DNA from 2 places in the Oerskovia sp. NPDC060287 genome. Region 2 is predicted to be linked to the other one. Evidence: riboswitches for the same ligand, from Rfam matches in the RefSeq annotation. Region 2 holds a riboswitch; the other holds the start of a gene.
The links. Region 2 has a riboswitch for S-adenosylmethionine ahead of ACFWFR_RS10660 (aminotransferase class V-fold PLP-dependent enzyme). Riboswitches for the same ligand answer to the same signal wherever they lie in the genome.
Positions count from the first base shown of each region.

Region 1 (4,410 bases), on a different contig from region 2:
ATGTTGGCGCCCTCCGCGACCGCGAGGACACCGTTGGCGACGAGCTGCTTGGCGTCCTGCTCGGTCAGCTCGTTCTGCGTGGCGCAGGGCAGGGCGACGGTCGCGGGGACGTCCCAGATGCTGCCGCCCGTGACGAGGCGCGCACCGGGGCGGCGCTCGACGTAGTCGGCCACGCGTCCGCGCTCGACCTCCTTGATCTGGCGGAGCAGCTCGACGTCCACGCCGGCCTCGTCGACCACGTAGCCCGACGAGTCGGAGAACGACACGACGTTCGCCCCGAGCTGCTGGGCCTTCTGGATCGCGTAGGTCGCGACGTTCCCCGAGCCCGAGACGACGACGCGCTGGCCCTCGAAGCTCTGGCCCTTGGTGCGCAGCATGTGGTCGGCGAAGAAGACCGTGCCGTAGCCCGTGGCCTCGGTCCGCACGAGCGACCCGCCCCAGCTGATGCCCTTGCCCGTGAGGACACCGGACTCGTAGCGGTTCGTGATGCGCTTGTACTGGCCGAACAGGTAGCCGATCTCGCGCCCACCCACGCCGATGTCGCCGGCCGGGACGTCCGTGTACTCGCCGATGTGGCGGTAGAGCTCGGTCATGAACGACTGGCAGAAGCGCATGACCTCGCCGTCGGACTTGCCGCGCGGGTCGAAGTCCGAGCCGCCCTTGCCGCCGCCGATGGGCATGCCGGTGAGCGAGTTCTTGAAGATCTGCTCGAACCCGAGGAACTTGACGATCCCCAGGTAGACCGACGGGTGGAACCGCAGGCCGCCCTTGTACGGGCCGAGCGCCGAGTTGAACTCGACGCGGAAACCACGGTTGATCTGCACGCGGTTCTTGTCGTCGACCCACGGCACGCGGAAGATGATCTGTCGCTCGGGCTCGCAGATGCGTTCGAGCACGGCGGCGTCGACGTACTGGGGGTTCTTCTGGAGCACCGGCCCGAGCGAGTCGAAGACCTCACGCACCGCCTGGTGGAACTCGGCCTCACCAGGGTTGCGGGCGAGGACCTCGTCGTAGACGGAGTGCAGACGACTATCCATGAAGTGCTCCTCGGCAGGGCTGGTTCTTAACTGCACCAGGTTACGTACGTGTAAACAGCGCCGTACTCCCGTCCCACTCTGGGAGACGGCAGGCTCACGACCTGGGACATCACGGTTGCCCGGGGCCGCCGCCGGGAGCCCCGGCGCGGCCGTGCCACGCAGGCGACCCGGGGCCGCCCGGCACGCAGCGCGCGAGCCCGCCACGAAACAACCGTCCACGCCGTGAGAAATCTCGACCGGATCGGTACAGATTGGCGTCGGTCGGGCTATACCCCTACCCAACGGTCACGAGCACCAGCGCCAAGCCCCGGCTCGCTGGTCAGCAACCCCTCCCACGACGGGGTGCTCCGGGAGATGACCTGGCCGCGCCGGCACCGGCGCGGCAAGCGTGCAGCACGACGACAGCGAGGACACCATGACGCAGCACCAGACACCGCCCAGCGACTCGGCCGGCACCGACAGCGGCCTCGACACCCGGCCTGGCCCCGCCGACGGCGCATCCCACCCGCCCCGACCCGCCGTGGTCACCCTGGTCGGCAACCCCCGCCCCGGGTCACGGACCCTGTCCGCGGCGCAGGCCGTCGCGACCCGGGTCACCGACCACCTGGGCCTCGCGGCCACCCCGCCCCCCGCCACGATCGACCTCGCCGAGATCGCGGCCGAGGTCCTGGCCCCCGTGCACCCCCGGGCCGACGCCGCGCGCGAGGTCGTCGCGGGCGCGACCGTCCTGGTCGTCGCGACCCCCGTCTACAAGGGCTCGTACACCGGCCTGCTCAAGGCGTTCCTCGACCTCTACGGCCCGGACGGCCTGGCCGGGGTCGTCGCGGTCCCGGTCGTCGTGTCGGGCAACCCGGCGCACGCCCTCGCGGGCGAGGTGCACCTGCGCCCGCTCCTCGTCGAGCTGGGCGCGACCGTCCCCGCGCGGACGCTCACGCTCCTGGACTCCCAGCTCGGCGAGGCCGAGCTCGCGAGCGCCGTCGACGCCTGGCTCGACCGCGCGGGGGGCCCGCTGCTCCGGGCGGCGAGCGCCGCCGTCGGGCAGGACGCCACCACCCACCAGACCGCCCCCGAGCTCGCCGAGGTGACCCGATGACCGCCGAACCCACCACCCGCTCCGACGTCGCGGGCCTCGCCGGGCTCGAGGCCCTGCTCCACGAGCAGGACGAGCCCCAGCTCAGCCCCGACGCCTACAAGGCCGTCTTCCGGCAGCACCCCGCGGGCGTCGCGGTCGTCGCGCTGCACCACGAGGGGCGCCCCGTGGGCTTCACGGCGACCTCGGTCATCTCGGTCTCGGCCGCGCCGCCGCTGCTCGCGTTCTCGCTCGCGTCGACCTCGTCGTCGTGGCCCGCGATCTCGGCCGCCCGCACGGTCACGGTCAACTTCCTCAGCGCCGACCAGGACGACGTGTCGGCACGCTTCGCGACGAGCGGGATCGACCGGTTCGCAGCCGGCGGATGGTCCCCCCTCGACTCGGGCGAGCCCGTGATCGACGGCGCGCTGTCCTGGGTGCGCGGGCGCATCATCCAGCGCACGCCCGTGGGCGACAGCTACCTGGTCTCGCTGCGCGCGCTCGCGTCGGGGACGCGCAGCGACGCGACGCCGCTGGTCTACCACGACCGGTCCTACCACCGGATCGGGGACCACTCGGCCCTCTGAGGCCGCGACCTGGGTGAGCGGCCCGACGACGGCGCGTACCGCCGTCGGGCCCCTCACCCGCGCCGGGGGCCGGCTACCAGGTCCAGCCGCGCGCGCTGAGCTCGAGCTCCTCGCGCAGCCGCTCGTCCTCGCCGCTGCGCAGGCCCGCGGCGAGCGGGTCGGCGTCGACCTCCAGACCGCTGAGCCGGCACGCCTCGCGCAGCAGCGCGTCGTACGCGCCCTGCGCGGCGAGGTAGTGGTGGGCCCGGGCGTAGACGCCCGGGTCGTCCTGGACGTCGCGCAGCTCGTGCGCGAGCTGGCCCAGGCGGATCTGGAGCCCCAGCGCCACGAGGGGGTCAGGTGCCCGACGGCGCCGCTCGCGCCACGTGAGCCGGTGCGGTCGGAGGGGTGGGAGAGCGTCTGCCGGGGGCCGGTCGTGGCGCACCGTGGACCACGCGATGACGGCGACCACTGCCGCGCCCACCACGCCGGAGATCACGAGAAGCCACATCGTCGGAGCCTTCTTCCGGTGCCCGTACGTGCCCGCAGGACTCTTCCAGCCTAGGACCTGCGGGCACGCTCCGCCAGGGTTCGAGGCCCGTCGTCGGGCCGGTCGGACAGCCCTGACGCGAGGTGGGAGAGGCGACCGCGCGGACGCCCGTCGGCGAGCGTCTCTCCCGCCCCGGCGGGGCCCCCTGACGTGGTCGGCCGCGACCTACGACGCCGTGAACCCCTTGGCCCGGCGCGCGTCGGCCGGACCCCACAGGTCGGTCTTGACCTCGGCCCGGACGAGCGGCACGACCTCCTCCGCGAACCGGCGCAGCACGTCGTCCTGCCGGGCCGGCTCCAGGAGGTGGTTGATCGAGACCGACTGCAGGTCGTGCCCGTAGCTCTGGTGGTAGTCGAGGATCTTCTCGGCGACCCGTTCGGGCGAGCCCACGAGGGCCGGGCCGCGCTCGACGGCCTCCTCGATGGTCCTGAAGCTCGTGACCTTGCCGACCGCGGCGGGGTCGTACTTCCGCAGGTCCGCGCGCGCGACCGCGCCCTCGTAGATGGGGCGGAACTCCTCGATCGCCTGCTCGGTGGTGTCCGCGAGGAACAGCCCGCCCGAGCCGGACCCGACGAACCCGTACGCCGGGTCGTGCCCCGCCGCCGCGTACTGCTCGCGGTAGTGGTCGATCAGCACCTTGTAGCTCTCGCGCGGCTGGAACGCGTTGGCGCTCACGATCGGGTCGCCCCACCGCGCGGCGAGCTCGACCGCGAACTGCGACGTCGCCGAGCCGTGCCAGATCCGGAACGCGCCGTCGTACGGGCGCGGCAGCGTCGTGGCTCCCTGCAGGTCGGGGCGGTGACGGCCCTCCCAGTCGACCTCCTCACCGCTCAGGAGCAGGCGGAGCAGCTCGTAGTTCTCCTCGAGGTACTCGTACTGCTTGGCGAGGTCGAGGCCCAGCAACGGGTACTGGAGCGCCTCGTTGCCCTTGCCGATCACCATCTCGAACCGGCCCCGGCTGAGCTGGTCGATCGTCGCGTAGTCCTCGGCGACCCGGATGGGGTCCAGCAGGGACAGCACCGTGACGCCCGTGCTCAGCAGGATGCGCGAGGTGCGGGCGGCGATCGCACCGAGGATCACGGTGGGCGACGACGACAGCACGTCGCCCGCGTGCCGCTCGCCGACCGCGAACGCGTCGAGGCCGAGCTCCTCGGCCAGGACCGCGGTCTCGACGACACGCTCGAGGCG
Region 1 covers NZ_JBHXBO010000279.1:374-4,783, forward strand. The annotation lists gene gdhA (NADP-specific glutamate dehydrogenase) at 1-1,037, opposite strand, end outside; SAM riboswitch class IV at 1,321-1,432, shown strand; gene ACFWFR_RS17390 (NADPH-dependent FMN reductase) at 1,453-2,130, shown strand; gene ACFWFR_RS17395 (flavin reductase family protein) at 2,127-2,693, shown strand; gene ACFWFR_RS17400 (hypothetical protein) at 2,767-3,183, opposite strand; gene ACFWFR_RS17405 (LLM class flavin-dependent oxidoreductase) at 3,388-4,410, opposite strand, start outside.
Region 1: it holds a riboswitch for S-adenosylmethionine, as region 2 does, so the genes downstream of both, ACFWFR_RS17390 (NADPH-dependent FMN reductase) here and ACFWFR_RS10660 (aminotransferase class V-fold PLP-dependent enzyme) in region 2, are expected to answer to the same signal.

Region 2 (7,415 bases):
AGGTGGTTGACGAGCGGGGCGGTCGTGCGCAGCACGGTGGCGACCGCTGCGTCGTCGACGTCGTCGGTGCCGCCAGGCGCTCCCGCGAGCGGGAAGACCGTGGGCCGGACGTGCGGGGAGGGCCAGCGCTCCTCGCCGACCCAGCGCCCGGGCAGCTCGTCGTAGACCGTCGCGGGCGGCACGGACTCCGTGATCCAGGCGCGCAGCGCCGGCTCGTCGAGGGCGCCCGTGTCCTGGCCCTTGAGGAACTGGTCCCACCAGCGCAGCGTCTCCTGGAGGAACCCGATCGACGGTCCGGGAGGCAGGCCGCGGTCGGGGTACTGGTGCGACCACGGCCCGACGAGGCCCCGGACCGGGCCGCCCAGGGTTCGGCCTGCGTTCGAGGGTCCGCCGCTCGATCCCTGGTCCGCCGAGTCCTCGCCCGCGGCGACGAGCCGCAGGACCGTGTCACGGTAGGGGTCGTTCCACCCGCCGACCGCCAGGACCGCGGCCTTGATCGCCGAGTAGTCCTCGATGACGCTGCCGTGGCGCCAGTAGTCGTCGCGCGTCTGGTGGTCGAGCCAGGTGTGGACGAACGGCTCGGTGTGCTCGAGGCGGTCGAGCCACTGCTCCTTCCACCGGTCGCCCACGACGGCCGGGTCCGGGGGCCGGGAGCAGAACGCGAGCATGGTCGCCGCCCACGCGTGCATGTCGACCGCGAGGACCGACCCGCCCGTGTAGTGCACGTCGTTGTCGTAGCGGTCGTCGGTCGAGCAGACCGTGACGATCGCTGCGAGCGCCTCGGGGGCGAGGGCCGCGACCTGCAGGGCGTTGAACCCTCCCCACGAGATGCCGAACATCCCGACCTTGCCGCTGCACCACTCCTGCGCGGCGAGCCACTCGACGACCGCGACGCCGTCGGCGAGCTCGGTCGGGGAGTACTCGTCGTCCTGGTGCCCGTCCGAGTTCCCGCTGCCGCGGATGTCGACGCGCACCGACGCGTACCCGTGGCCCGCGTAGTACGGGTGGCGCTGCGCGTCGCGCGGGGCGGTCCAGTCGGACAGCCGGTAGGGCAGGTACTCCAGGATCGCGGGGACCGGCGTGAGGTCGACGGGTCGCCAGACCCTCGCCGCGAGGCGCGTGCCGTCGGCGAGGGGTATCCAGTGGTCCTCGACCGTGGTCTCGAACGGGAGCTCGGTCACGTACCGCATGGTCGTTCCTCCGGTGCTGGGTGGTGCGGGTGGTGCTGTCGGGCGGGTGGTGCTCGTTCAGCGGCGGTGGCGCGGGGCCACGTGGGTCGTGCGGGTCGCGCCCGCCGGTCAGTGGACGGGGTGCATGGTCCGCTTCATCCAGGGCGACAGGATCAGGACGACGACCCCGACGAGCACCGCGACGGCCCCGTTGAGCGTGAAGTAGAGGCCGTCGGGGATCTCGCCGTAGAACCGGACGGTCTGCGCCTGGATGCCGTTCGCGAGCGCGATCGACAGGAACCACACGGCCATGGACTGGCTCGAGAAGGCGGCGGGGGCGAGCTTGGTGGTCGCGGACAGGCCCGTCGTCTGGAGCAGCACGTCACCGAGCCCCAGCAGCAGGAGCGAGGCCAGGAGCCACCAGACGGCGATCTTCCAGTCTCCGCTCTGCCCGGTCACGGCGGGCACGAGGATCAGGTAGGACAGCCCCCCGAGGAGCGCACCGATCGCGATCTTCTTGGACGCGTGCGGCTGCCGGGGGCCGAGCCAGGTCCACAGGGCGGCGACCACGGGCGCGACGAGCACCTCGACGCCGCCGAGGAACGAGCTGAACCAGGCCGCCGGCGCCTCCCAGCCGAAGATCGTGCGCTCGACGTGCTGGTCGGCCAGCAGGATCAGGACGCTGTACGCCTGGAACAGCACGAAGTTGAACGCGACCGACGCGAACCACAGCACGAGGAAGGGCCGGAGCCGGCCGCGTTCGGCGCCCGTCACGCGGGGGCTGCGGAACATGACGGTGAAGTAGACGATCGGCGCGGCCATCGCGACCACGGTCAGCGCGTCGACCACGCCCGCGATGCTGAGCCGCCCCGCGAGCGCGAGCCCGACGGCGAGGATCACCACGCCGGCCGCGACGCCTCCCAGGATCCACAGGGTCCGGCGCATCACGGCCGGCGGCAGGGGCGCCTCGGGGCCGCGCCCGTGCCCGGGGACGTGCCTGCGCCCGGCGACGTACTGGACGATGCCCGCCGTCATACCGATCGCGGCAGCCGAGAACCCCCAGTGCCAGCCGACGTCGGCGCCGAGCCACCCCGTGACCAGGGGACCGAAGAACGCCCCGACGTTGATGCCCATGTAGTAGAGCGCGAACCCCGCGTCCCGGCGCTCGTCCGTGGTCGAGTAGAGCTTGCCCACGAGGGTCGAGACGTTGGGCTTGAGCAGCCCCGTGCCCAGGCTGATGAGGACCAGACCGAGCCATGTCGAGAGCTCGGCGGGGATCGCCATGGTGTAGTGCCCGCACGCGATGAGGATCCCGCCCCACAGGACGGCCCGGTACGAGCCCAGGACCCGGTCCGCGATCCACCCGCCGCCGACCGAGACGAGGTAGACCATGGTCCCGTAGCCCGCCGCGATCGAGGCCGCAGGACCGGCCTCCATCCCCAGCCCGTCGTCCGCGACGGTCGCCGTGAAGAACAGGACGAGGATGGCCTGCATCCCGAGGAACGAGAACCGCTCCCAGACCTCGAGGCCGAACAGGGTCGACAGACCTCGCGGGTGCCCGAAGAATGCTCTGTCGTCCGGGTCGACCGCGGGGTCTGCCGGTCGTGCGTCCTCGGTCGTCAACAGCCCTCCAGCGGTCGGTGCGCCCGCCGCAGGCTCGCGGAGGCATCCTTCCAACCTAGGGAGGATCGGGGCCCGGGGCCACAGGGACGCTCGGCCTGGTCGCCCGCAGCGCGGCTCGCCGCCCGTCAGACGACCCGGTCGAGGCCCTCCAGGCGGGCGAGCCGGTCGAGCAGGGCGTCCCGCACGTCCGGCCACTCGTCCGCCAGGATCGAGAAGTAGGCCGTGTCGCCGCGCGACCCGTCGGGAGCGACGCGGTGGCTGCGCAGCACCCCCTCGGGCACGGCCCCGAGGCGCTGGATCGCCGCGATCGAGCGGGCGTTGCGCGCGTCGGCCCGCAGCGCGACGCGCTCGACGTCGAGCACCTCGAACGCGTGCCGCAGCAGCAGGTACTTGCACGCCGGGTTGGTCACGCCGCCCCACCAGGGACGGTCGTAGAACGTCGAGCCGAGCTCGACCCTCCGCTGCGAGGGCGACCATTCGTAGAGCGAGGTGCTGCCGCGGACGGACGTGGCGCCGTCGGGCCCCTCGCCGGGAGCAGCCGGCCCGACGACGGCCCACGCCAGGCGCCCCGGCGCCGCCACCGCGTCCCGCACGTAGACGGACATGGCCGGCGTCCCGCGAGGCGTCGGCGAGGACATGCCCGCCCACAGGGCGTCGTCGACGAACGCCCCCAGCGCCTGCGCGTGCTGCTCGCCGAGCGGCTCGAGGCGCAGCCCGAACCCTTCCAGGACCGTGGCGTTCTCCATGCGGTCATCCTGCCGGACCGGACGTGAGGATCCTGTGAACCGCCCGTCCCCCGAGATGCGAGTCCTCTCCCGACCTGCCTACGGTCGATGCGAACCAACCACCATCCGACGATCACCACGGGAGGACCTCCATGGGACTGGGAGACAAGATCAAGCACGCGGCCGAAGAGGTCGAGGGCAAGGTCAAGGAGGGCGCCGGCAAGCTCACGGGCAACGAGAAGCTCGAGGCCGAGGGCCACGCCGACCAGGCGAAGGCCAACGTCAAGCAGGCCGGTGACGACGTCAAGGACGCCTTCAAGAAGGACTGACCCACCAGACGAAGAACGCCCCGGGACCCGTACGGGTCCCGGGGCGTCGCTGTGGACGGGGGAGGTTCAGAGGGCGACGGCGGGCGGCAGGGCAGTGACCGGTCCGACGGGCTGGCCGGGCACGTCGGCGGTGTGACCGGCGACCGGCGGGACGACCGACAGGAGCGGCGTGGTCACGGGCTCGCCGGCGGCGGACATCTCGACCGGACCGAGCACCGGGACGATGCGCGGGCTCGTGATCCGCGCGAGCAGGCCGAGCTCGACGCCCGCCCACTCGTGCGCGAGGATCGAGAAGCACACCGAGTCGGCGCGCGTGCCGTCGGGCGCCGTGCGATGACCTCGCATGACGCCCTCCTCGTACGCGCCGAGGCGACGCATCGCGGCGAGCGAGCGAGCGTTGCGCGCGTCCACCCGGAAGCCCACACGATGCACGTCCCACGACTCGAACGCATGTCGGAGCAGCAACCATTTCGAGACCGGGTTGACGAGGCTCCCCCACGTGGAACGGGCGTAGAAGGTCCGCCCGATCTCCACGCGCCTGTCGTCGAGCGACAGGTCACGGAAAGCGGTGCTCCCCACCACGAGGCCCGAGCCCGCGTCGACGACGGCGAAGGCCGTCAGCGCCCGGGTAGCCCGAGTGTCCTCGATGAAGTTCACCATCCCGACCTCCCCCGCAGGGAGGGTCGTACTCATACCCGCCCACATCGTCGGATCGACGATCTGAGCCAGCGCACCGGCGTGCGCGACAGCCAGGGGTTCGAGGCGGAACCCGTGGCCTTCCAGGACGACATCGTGCTGCACAGCGCATATCAGAACACACGCAGGCGTCGCCGCCAAGACCACGGAGCGGTCTGCTGTGGACGACGAGGTGACGCACGGGTGAACGTTGCGCTCGGAGGAGCGTCTCCGCAGGTCAGAGGCCCTCTCAGGCGGGGGCGGGACCGCACCCCACGGCGGCCGTGATGTTGCCGACGGCGGCGGTCGCGAAGAGGCCCGAGAGCCCTGCGACCTGGAGCAGCGGACGCGGGTCGTCGCTCACGACCCAGCAGCCGTCCACGACCTCGTACCGGGCCGTGGCCCCCTCGCCGACGTAGGCGCGCAGCGCGGAGAGCAGGCGCTCGATCTCCTCGCCCGTGGTGCCCACGCCGATCGAGGCGCGGACGGCCCCCGCCGGGAAGCCCAGGCGGGCCAGGAGCGGGTGCGCGCAGAACCGGCCGTCGCGCACGCCGATCCCGTGCTCGGCCGACAGGTAGGACGCGACGAGGCCCGCGTCGTGGCCGTCGACCGAGAACGTCACGACGCCCACGGGGTCCACGGCGTCGGTCCAGGCGCGGACGACGCGCACGCCGTCGATCTCCTCGAGACCCTCGACCAGGCGGGCGCGGAGCGCGGTCTCGTGCGCGACCAGCAGGCCGGGCTCGAGCGCCGCGAGCGCGTCGCACGCCGAGGCGAGCGCGACCGCGCCGATCACGTTGGGCGACCCGGCCTCGTGGCGCGCGGGGGCGCTCTGCCACGTGGTGCCGTCGAGCGTCACGTTGCGCACCGCGCCTCCCCCGGCGAGGTAGGGCGTGCCGACGTCGAGCCAGTCACGACGTCCCACGAGCGCGCCCGCACCGAACGGCGCGTAGGTCTTGTGGCCCGAGAACGCGACGTAGTCCACGTCGCTCGCCGCGAGCGAGACACCGCGGTGCGGCACGAGCTGGGCGCCGTCGAGCAGGACGCGCGCCCCGGCGTCGTGCGCCGCGGCGACGACCTCGGCGAGAGGGAGCGATTCGCCCGTGACGTTCGAGGCCCCCGTGATCGCGACGAGCGCGTACGGGAAGCGGGACAGCTCGGCGCGCAGCCCGGACAGGGTCTCGGCGACCGTCGCGCCGCCGACCAGGACCGTGGCGCCGCCCGTGCGCTGCCAGGGCAGGAGGTTCGCGTGGTGCTCGACGTCCAGGACGAGCACCCGGCCGGGCGTCCCGTCGGCCTGCGCCGGGACGCATCCCGCGAGCAGGTTGAGCGAGTCGGTGGTGTTGCGCGTGACGATCGTGACGTCGTCCTCGCGGGCGCCGACGAACGCGCCGATGGTCTGGCGCGCGGCCTCGTAGAGGGCGGTCGACACCTGGGACAGGTAGCCCGCGCCGCGGTGCACGCTCGCGTAGAGCGGCAGGACCTCGTTGACGCGGTCGGCCACGACCTGCAGCGCAGGGGCCGACGCCGCGACGTCGAGGTTCGCGTACGGGACGCTGCGCCCGTCGACGAGCGGGACCAGGGTGTCGCTGCCCACGACGGGCAGCACGGCACACGAGGTAGGGGCTTCGATGACTGCGTGTGCGCTCATGGCACGTCCTCCGGTGGTCGTCGGAGTTCGCCCTGCGGCCCCTCCGCGCTTGCCCCCCTCCTTGTAGAGAGGGGCCCGGTCGTCACCCGGGGCACCCCGCCGCGGAGGAGGGTTGCCGGCCAGCAAACCGGGGTTTTGCGCTGGCACTCATGACCTGGTGTCCAGGATGGGCGAGGCTCACGGAGCGTGTCAACCGGTGGGCACGGCGTCTCGGATGGTGGGCAGCGGGGGTCTGTCAGGCGGGCGGAGCGTCCTCTGCCAGGGCCGCGACGCGGCGCGCGTCGGCGCGGTACATGGCCGCATGGTCGAGGAAGTCGGACCGGCCCGTCTCCTCTGCGCGGCCGTCGGTGAAGTCCGCGATCTCCTCGAGACGCTCGACCATCACGCTCAGGACCTCACGACGCGAGAAGGGCAGCCCGTAGGCCGCGACCAGCGCGTCGAGGCGCGCGAGAGGATCCAGGCGCCCGACGACGTCGCTCCCGTCCTCGCCCGCGGCGTCCGCCACGAAGGGCGCGAGCCGGTATCCCAGGTAGGCCAGGTCCCGGACCCGCGGGCCGGGGCTCGCGGTGTCGAAGTCGATGAGGCCCACCAGCGTCCCGGCGCGGAAGACCAGGTTGTACGGGGCGACGTCGTTGTGGCACACGACCTCGACCGGCTCGTGCGCCGGGAGCTGCCAGGTCGGGGCGGCGGCGGGTACGGGGACGGCTGCAGCGCCGTCGACGACGGAGCCCCCGGCGGCCGTGCCGCCCGAGACCGCACCGCCGGGCACGGCCGTGGCCGCGAGGAACCCGATGCTCGCGTCGTGCACGCGTCGCAGGAGCGCGCCCGCGTCGCGGAGCACCGACTCGTCCCAGAGCCAGTCGGGCAGCGGATAGTTCGCGACGTCGCCCGGGAGGTAGGACAGGACCTCGCGCCCCTGGTCGTCGACGCCCAGCGGCTCGGGCACCTCGGTGACGCCGGTCGCCCGCAGGTACGCCAGGAGAGCCTGGACCGTGGGCGTCCACGGCCCGGCGCTCCGGCGGACCGTGTCGCCGCTCCGCACGACGGTCGTGGAGTTGCCCCCGGTCAGGACCTCCTCGGGCGGGCTCTGCTCACGACCGTCTGCCCCGAGAGAGAGGGCTTGCGTCGAGGTAGAGGCCCCGAGCCCTCTACCTCGACAGGAATCCTCGATCTCACGGCCGGACGGGAAGCTCTCCATGCACGGCAACCTATCCCCTGACCACCCTGCGAGACAGGCGTTCCA
Region 2 covers NZ_JBHXBO010000100.1:6,458-13,872, reverse strand. The annotation lists gene ACFWFR_RS10685 (CocE/NonD family hydrolase) at 1-1,190, opposite strand, end outside; gene ACFWFR_RS10680 (peptide MFS transporter) at 1,299-2,792, opposite strand; gene ACFWFR_RS10675 (GNAT family N-acetyltransferase) at 2,918-3,538, opposite strand; gene ACFWFR_RS10670 (CsbD family protein) at 3,670-3,846, shown strand; gene ACFWFR_RS10665 (GNAT family N-acetyltransferase) at 3,913-4,647, opposite strand; gene ACFWFR_RS10660 (aminotransferase class V-fold PLP-dependent enzyme) at 4,772-6,172, opposite strand; SAM riboswitch class IV at 6,213-6,327, opposite strand; gene ACFWFR_RS10655 (phosphotransferase enzyme family protein) at 6,408-7,214, opposite strand.